Regions from separate parts of the Cupriavidus sp. 21MJTG02-4 genome, predicted to be linked through region 1. Evidence: predicted binding sites of a transcription regulator. Region 1 holds the regulator's gene; the other holds the start of a gene.

Evidence for each region. The regulator FliA, encoded in region 1, starts transcription of late flagellar genes. The targets are predictions, from matches to a motif close to CTAAAGTTTNNNNNNNNNNNGCCGNTA.
Region 2: AC3FKH_RS23980 (FliC/FljB family flagellin) is a predicted target of FliA. The motif match lies at 1,427-1,453, and genes of this name have one in related genera.

Annotation. Positions count from the first base shown of each region.
Region 1 covers NZ_JBYOJP010000032.1:14,963-18,341, reverse strand. The annotation lists gene flhF (flagellar biosynthesis GTPase FlhF) at 1-133, shown strand, start outside; gene AC3FKH_RS33395 (MinD/ParA family ATP-binding protein) at 130-936, shown strand; gene AC3FKH_RS33390 (RNA polymerase sigma factor FliA) at 1,034-1,750, shown strand; gene AC3FKH_RS33385 (flagellar protein FlhE) at 1,750-2,199, shown strand; gene AC3FKH_RS33380 (NAD(P)/FAD-dependent oxidoreductase) at 2,472-3,379, shown strand, end outside.
Region 2 covers NZ_JBYOJP010000013.1:148,756-152,134, forward strand. The annotation lists gene AC3FKH_RS23970 (methyl-accepting chemotaxis protein) at 1-162, opposite strand, end outside; gene AC3FKH_RS23975 (RNA chaperone Hfq) at 1,021-1,338, shown strand; gene AC3FKH_RS23980 (FliC/FljB family flagellin) at 1,550-2,836, shown strand; gene AC3FKH_RS23985 (flagellar protein FlaG) at 2,971-3,342, shown strand.

The DNA.
Region 1 (3,379 bases):
GCCTGATCCCGTTGATCTCCTCGAAAGCGACGACAGCGCCGCTGCCATCGGTGCCGCGCAGCCCGCTGTGGCGGCGCCGGCCGGTTCGTTGTCCGGACTGCCCGAACTCATGGCTCCGGGAGTCACGTCGTGAGCACGCTGGCGGTGGACCAGGCCGAAAGCCTGCGACGCATGCTGGCGCCGCGCGTCACGCGCCGCATCGCCGTGGTGGCCAGCGAACAGGGGGCGGGGGCGACCACCATTGCCTCTGGCCTGGCGCACGCCTTGTCGATGCAAGGCGAACGCGTGCTGCTCGTCGATGAGGACCCGGCCGGCCATGCCGTAAGACTGACCGGCGCGGAACCTGCCGGCTCGTTTGCCGACCTCCGCGCAGGGCGCCTGACGCTGGAGGCTGCGCTCGGCGCGCGTCCGGCGGGCGCTGTCGCGGTATTGCCGGCTGGTACGCCCCAGTCGAACGTCGCGCAATGGCCCGATTCGCTATCCGGCCTTCGCAGCGTGCTGATCGATGCCGTGACGGACGCGGACGGTGCGCTGTCCGCGCTGGCGGGCGCCGCGCACAACGTGCTGGTGGTGATGCGCCCGGAGATGGCTTCGATCACCGCGGCCTATGCCAGCATCAAGCGCCTGCATCATCTGTACGCCTGCCGGCATTTCCACCTGGTGGTCAACATGGCGGCCACCGAGGCCGCGGTGCAGGCCATTGCCGGAAACCTGGCGCGCACCGCGCGGCAGTACCTTGGCGTCGAGATCAGCAGCGCTGGCTGGCTGCCGGCCGATCCGCTGGTGAAGCGCAGCGTGCAGCTGGGGCGCTGCGTGGTGGAAGCCTACCCGGCTGCGCCAGCCACGATTGCATTGCGCCGGGCCGCCAGTGGCATCGGCGCATGGCCGTTGCGCGCAGAGCCGGTCACGGCCGCGCCATCCGCCGTGGCAGCCTGAGCGCATGACCCTTCGCAACGGAAAACGACCCCGACCCTGACCCGCCGGCCCGCCATGCGGGCAGGCTTTGCAAGCAAGCATTCACGAGAATTCCACCATGTACACGATCCAGGGAAAGCTCGAACAGGCCGCCGTGGTCAAGACCCACGCGCAGCTGGTGCGCCGCATCGCGCTGCAGCTGGCCGCAAAGCTGCCGGCCAGCGTGCAGATCGATGACCTGATCCAGGCCGGCATGATCGGCCTGCTCGACGCGGCCAAGCGCTATGAGGATACGCATGGCGCGCGTTTCGAGACCTACGCCAGCCAGCGTATCCGCGGCGCCATGCTTGACGAGGTGCGGGCCAACGACTGGCAGTCGCGCAGCCTGCGCCAGTTCACGCGCCGCATCGAACGCACGCAGCGCGGCCTGGAACAGAAGCTCGGCCGCGCACCGCTCGACTCGGAAGTCGCGCAGGAACTGGAAATGCCGCTGGACGACTACCAGGTCTTGCTCAACGAGGTCTATGGCTGCCAGCTCCTTCACTACGAAGACTTCGAGCGCTCGGGCGAAGAAGACTTTCTCGACCGCCATCTTGGCGTCAGCGAAGACGGCAATCCGCTCACGCAGCTGATGGAAAATGGCATGCGCGAAGCGCTCATCCGCGCCATCGACCGGCTGCCCGAACGCGAAAAGCTCGTGCTGTCGCTGTGCTATGACCAGGAACTCAACCTGCGCGAGATCGGCGCGGTGCTCGAGGTGACCGAATCGCGCGTCTGCCAGATCCGCGGGCAGGCCATCACGCGCCTGCGCAATCAACTGCGCGGCATGCTTTGATGCGCGGCCGGTCAGGCATCGGACGGGTTGTCCTGCATGCCATGGCGGCCGTGCCGGCGGCGATCGCCACCGCTGCGTGGGCCGCGCCCGAGGCCGGCACGCGGCATACCTGGAGCGCATCGGTCAACGGACCGGCGCTGTATGGCCGCGGCCAGCGCACCGTTTCTCCTCCGATCCTGCCAAGCGGCAACCTGCCGCAATCCGAAGGCATCGTCACCTCGGTGCGCTGGCACTACAGCTTTGTCGCGACACCGCCGGTGGATCTGCAGGCTTACCTCTGCAATGCCCAGCGTTGCGTGATGCTGCCGCAGTCGGAAGGCAGGACCGACGCCTTCGATGGCGACGACGCGACGCAGGGCTTTGTGTTTGCCTTCAGGTTGCCCGGGCAGGGCGCGGTGGCGCCTGTGCTGCAGGGCAGGAGCAACCAGGTCATCGTAGGGTTCCGTTGACGGACAGCGTGCCAGCACCGGTGTGACGCCCAAGCCTACATCGATATCGCCGCCTGGCACTACCCGCGCTGTCCTGTTTCCACGTTTCCGTTCATTCGGTAGCATGTGGCCATACTGTCTCGTGGCAGTGTTCGCGGCCCCTTGTTGCCCATCCCTTCCGTAGCGATGCCGTCGGATCCTGCAGGACGCGATTTCCTGCGGAGAGGGGCCGCCTCGTCATTGGCTTCAGTCGGCCATGTGCTGCGTGCGGGCTGAATGCGTTGGAGGATCAAATGGAAGATCAAGTTGCAGACGTGCTGATCATCGGCGCCGGGCCCGCGGGCTCCGTGGCGGCCGGGCTGCTGCGTCGTCAGGGTATTGGCGTGATGGTGCTCGAGAAGGAGACCTTCCCGCGTTTTTCCATTGGCGAGAGCCTGTTGCCGCAGAGCATGGAGTACATCGAGGCGGCCGGCATGCTGCAGGCCGTGGTCGAAGCGGGGTTCCAGTACAAGAACGGCGCGGCGTTTGCGCGTGGCGACCGTTATGTCGATTTCGATTTTCGCGACAAATTCTCGTCCGGCTGGGGAACCACCTACCAGGTACAGCGGGCCGATTTCGATCATGTGCTGATCCGCGAGGCGGAGAAGCAGGGCGCGGAAGTCCGCTTCCGGCACCAGGTGACTGACGTGGACGTATCGGGGGCGCAGCCGGTCGTGACCGTGCGCGATCCCGATGGCAACAACTACCGCGTCACCAGCCGCTTCCTGCTCGATGCCTCCGGCTTCGGGCGCATCCTGCCGCGGCTGCTACAGCTCGAAACGCCATCTGGCTTTCCGGTGCGCAGTGCCATCTTCACGCATGTCGAAGACCGCGTGATGCCGGGCACCTTCGACCGCAACAAGATTCGCGTCGGGATTCATCCGCGGCATGTGGATGTCTGGTACTGGACCATTCCGTTTTCGAACGGCCGCTGTTCACTGGGCGTGGTCGCCGAGAAGGCTTTCCTTGACGGCTATGCGGGCAGCGACACGGAGCGGCTGCAGGCACTGGTGAACGAGGATCCGGCCCTGGCGGGCCTGCTGGCCAATGCCGTCTGGGATACCCCTGCACGCCATATCGCGGGCTATGCGGCAAACGTGAAGTCGCTGTGGGGCAATGGCTACGCGTTGCTCGGCAACGCGGGCGAATTCCTCGATCCCGT
Region 2 (3,379 bases), on a different contig from region 1:
GATGACCTTGAGCAGGCGTCCCTCCACGGTCATGTGCATGGAGGCATTCATGCCCGCCAGCGATGTCACGCCATAGACAGCGACGCCGATCAGGAGCAGCACCACCAGCGTAAAGGCCAGGGACAGGCGGGTCCCTATGCCGAGATTTCGCAACCAGGCCATCTCACTCCCTCCGGACATTCCTAGATCAATGTTCTTGTCGAGCGCGCACGGGATCGTTGCCGCTGGCAACCGGCGCACGGCTGCCTATCGGCGATGACCGAACACTTCTTGAAGGGAATTTGGAATTGGCGGGAAAAGTCCCCGCATTTCTTCCGATGGCGCGGCCGGCGTGTGCCTTTTAATCCTGCCAGGCATCCCGATGGCCACATGGCTGCGGTGCGCCGAGGGGCGCAGCCAGTTCGACGCGGGCCAAAAAAAGAAGCCCACGCGCGGGGTGCTCGTAGGCTTTCCAGGACTGCTTCAGAGCCAGTTAGCTCTGGCATGAATATAAACCTGCTTACATGAGGTGTAAATCCTGCTTCTATCAGTCAAGCCGAGGCTGCATGAGTCTTATGCCGCACTTTATCAGCACAGCATTGCGCGCATCCATCAGACCGCTTGATTGACATGTCAGCATTCACTTATTCCCGCCTTCAGAGCTCATCAGCATTTCTGGAATGCCAAGGCTGCCTGTCGACCGGTGGTCGACAGGCCCCTACCTAAAGAACGGCGTACCGACAACTTACCGTTTAGAGCAAAACCTCTAATTCCTCGACAACGCCCGTTCCGTCGGTCTTTGTAGAAATTTGTTACCCTCGCCCCTGAAGTATTCCCCTTCTCACCTGGCTGCACCCGGTGCCGGCAAGCGCGCGGAAGACAACGATCTCTTACCGGATCCTGTCCACGCGGCCCGTCCCTGCACCGGTATCGAGCGCGAATGTTTCGCCCATCTCGCTGACCGGACCATACTTCCTGAGGGTACCGGTCGGCGGACCGCCATCAGCCGCCAGAACCCTTGCGGGCTCTTCCGGAGTCGTCGTGAAGAAGGAAACCAGGCCCCCGCGAAGCGGCCAGAAACTGCAGGACCAGCAACTGTCGCTCCATGCCGTCAGCCGGGCGCCGCTTGTCGTGCACCTGTGCAACGGGACCCGGCTGCAAGGCATCGCGATCGCCGTGGACGAATATGTGCTGGTGCTTGGCAAGGACCTGGACGACCGCAAGCCGATCGCGGTGTACAAGCACGCGATTGCCATGATCACGCCTGCCAGCGCTGGCGGCGAAGCCCTGCCTGCCCCGCAACCGGATCCGTCGCCGGATTTCATGCCTATCTATATGCCGCGCAAGCGGCGGCGTTGAGGCATCGGCCGGCAGGCCCTCGGTCTTCCGCACCGCGCGGAAGGCAAGCCATCGCAACGCTCCTGTCGCAATCCCCGAAAAAGTCACTCTAAACCTTTCGCGACGCCTGTCGATAACCCAAACAACGGAGGCACTCTACGCCCTGCAAAGCAGGCAGCCAACGTTACGGCAACTGCCGGAATGCCCAATATATTGCTTACAGGAGTCGTAAATGGCACAAGTCATTAACACCAACTCGTTGTCTCTGATGACTCAGAACAACCTGACCGCTTCGCAATCGTCGCTGAACACCGCGATTCAACGCCTGTCGTCGGGCCTGCGCATCAACAGCGCCAAGGACGACGCCGCTGGCCAAGCCATTGCGAACCGTTTCACCTCCAACATCAAGGGCCTGACCCAAGCCCAGCGTAACGCCAATGATGGTATCTCGCTGGCGCAGACCACCGAAGGCGCGCTGACCGAAGTCAACAATAACCTGCAGCGTATCCGTGAACTGAGCGTGCAGGCTGCCAATGGCTCGAACTCGGGTTCGGACCTGAAGTCGATCCAGGACGAAATTACCCAACGCCTGGCTGAAATCGATCGTACGTCGCAACAGACCGACTTCAACGGCGTGAAGGTCCTGTCGAGCAGCGCCAAGCCGCTGACGATCCAGGTTGGCGCCAACGACGGCGAAACGATCAGCATCGGCCTGCAACAGATCGACTCTTCGTCGCTCGGCCTGTCGGGCTTCTCTGTGTCCAGCAACTCGCTGCCGACCAGCGCGCCTATCACGCAGACCAACCTGGGCGCAGCCCCGAAGACTGTCGATATGTCGTCCGTCGCCGCGGCCCTGAAGGTGAACGCCAGCGACCTGACGCTGCGCAACGTGCAGGATAAAACGGGCGCGGCTACGAACCAATACGTGGTTCAGTCGGGCAAAGACTACTACGCCGTCTCGGTGGACGATGCTAGCGGCAAAGTTAACCTCAACACCGCGCAGGTCAACTTCACGGATACGGACAATGGCGTAACCAGTGCCGTGACGTTGGCGAACCAGTATGTCAAGGTCGGCGTGGACTCCAACGGCGTGGCCACCGGCTACGTGACGGTTCAGGGCAAGAACTACGACGCGAGTGCAGCCTCTATCGCCAACAGCGCCAGCACCACCGTGACCGACACGACACCTGCCACTATCGAACTGAGCACCGCTACCCCGACCGCTCAATTCACGGGCGCCGCTTCGAACAACCCGCTGGCCAAGATCGACGCGGCCCTGAAGAAAGTGGACGACCTGCGCAGCTCGCTGGGTGCCGTGCAGAACCGCTTCGACTCGGCCATCGCCAACCTCGGCACGACCGTGACCAACCTGTCGTCCTCGCGTTCGCGCATTCAGGACGCTGACTACGCAACGGAAGTGTCGAACATGACCCGCGCGAACATCCTGCAACAAGCTGGTACGTCGGTTCTGGCGCAAGCCAACCAGACCACCCAAGGCGTGCTGTCGCTGCTGCGTTAATCGCAACTGCGCTGGCAAAAAGGGCTGGGCCGCAAGGCCTGGCCTTTTTTGCCGGGAGCGTTTTGCAGGCAGACCACTGCCTGCAAAGCGTTTCTTTCCGACGTTGAACCACGCCAAACCGTACGGAGCAAGCCATGGCGTCTTCCCCGATAGTGACCCCGATCGCAGTGCGGCTGCCATCCGAAGTGTCCACAGGCGCCACTGCCACACCGGTTGGGGCAGACACCCAGACGCGCGGTGGTGCCGGCAAGCCCGATGCCGCGCGTACGAAAGTTTCCGGCGTACCCGCCGCGACGTCAGCAGCAGTTGGGGAATTGGTAGACGCGCTGAAATCCACGTCAATCAGTCTTCGCTTCGAAATTGACGACATCACTCACCGCGTCATCACCAAGGTAGTCGACAAGGAAACTGGAGAACTGATCCGGCAGATGCCCACCGTAGAAGTCCTGCGGATTGCGCGCGCCATGGACAAGCTGCAAGGGCTGTTCGTCAGCCAGGCCGTATGAGCGCGGCCACTACTCAAAGCAACATCAGTTGAAGAAG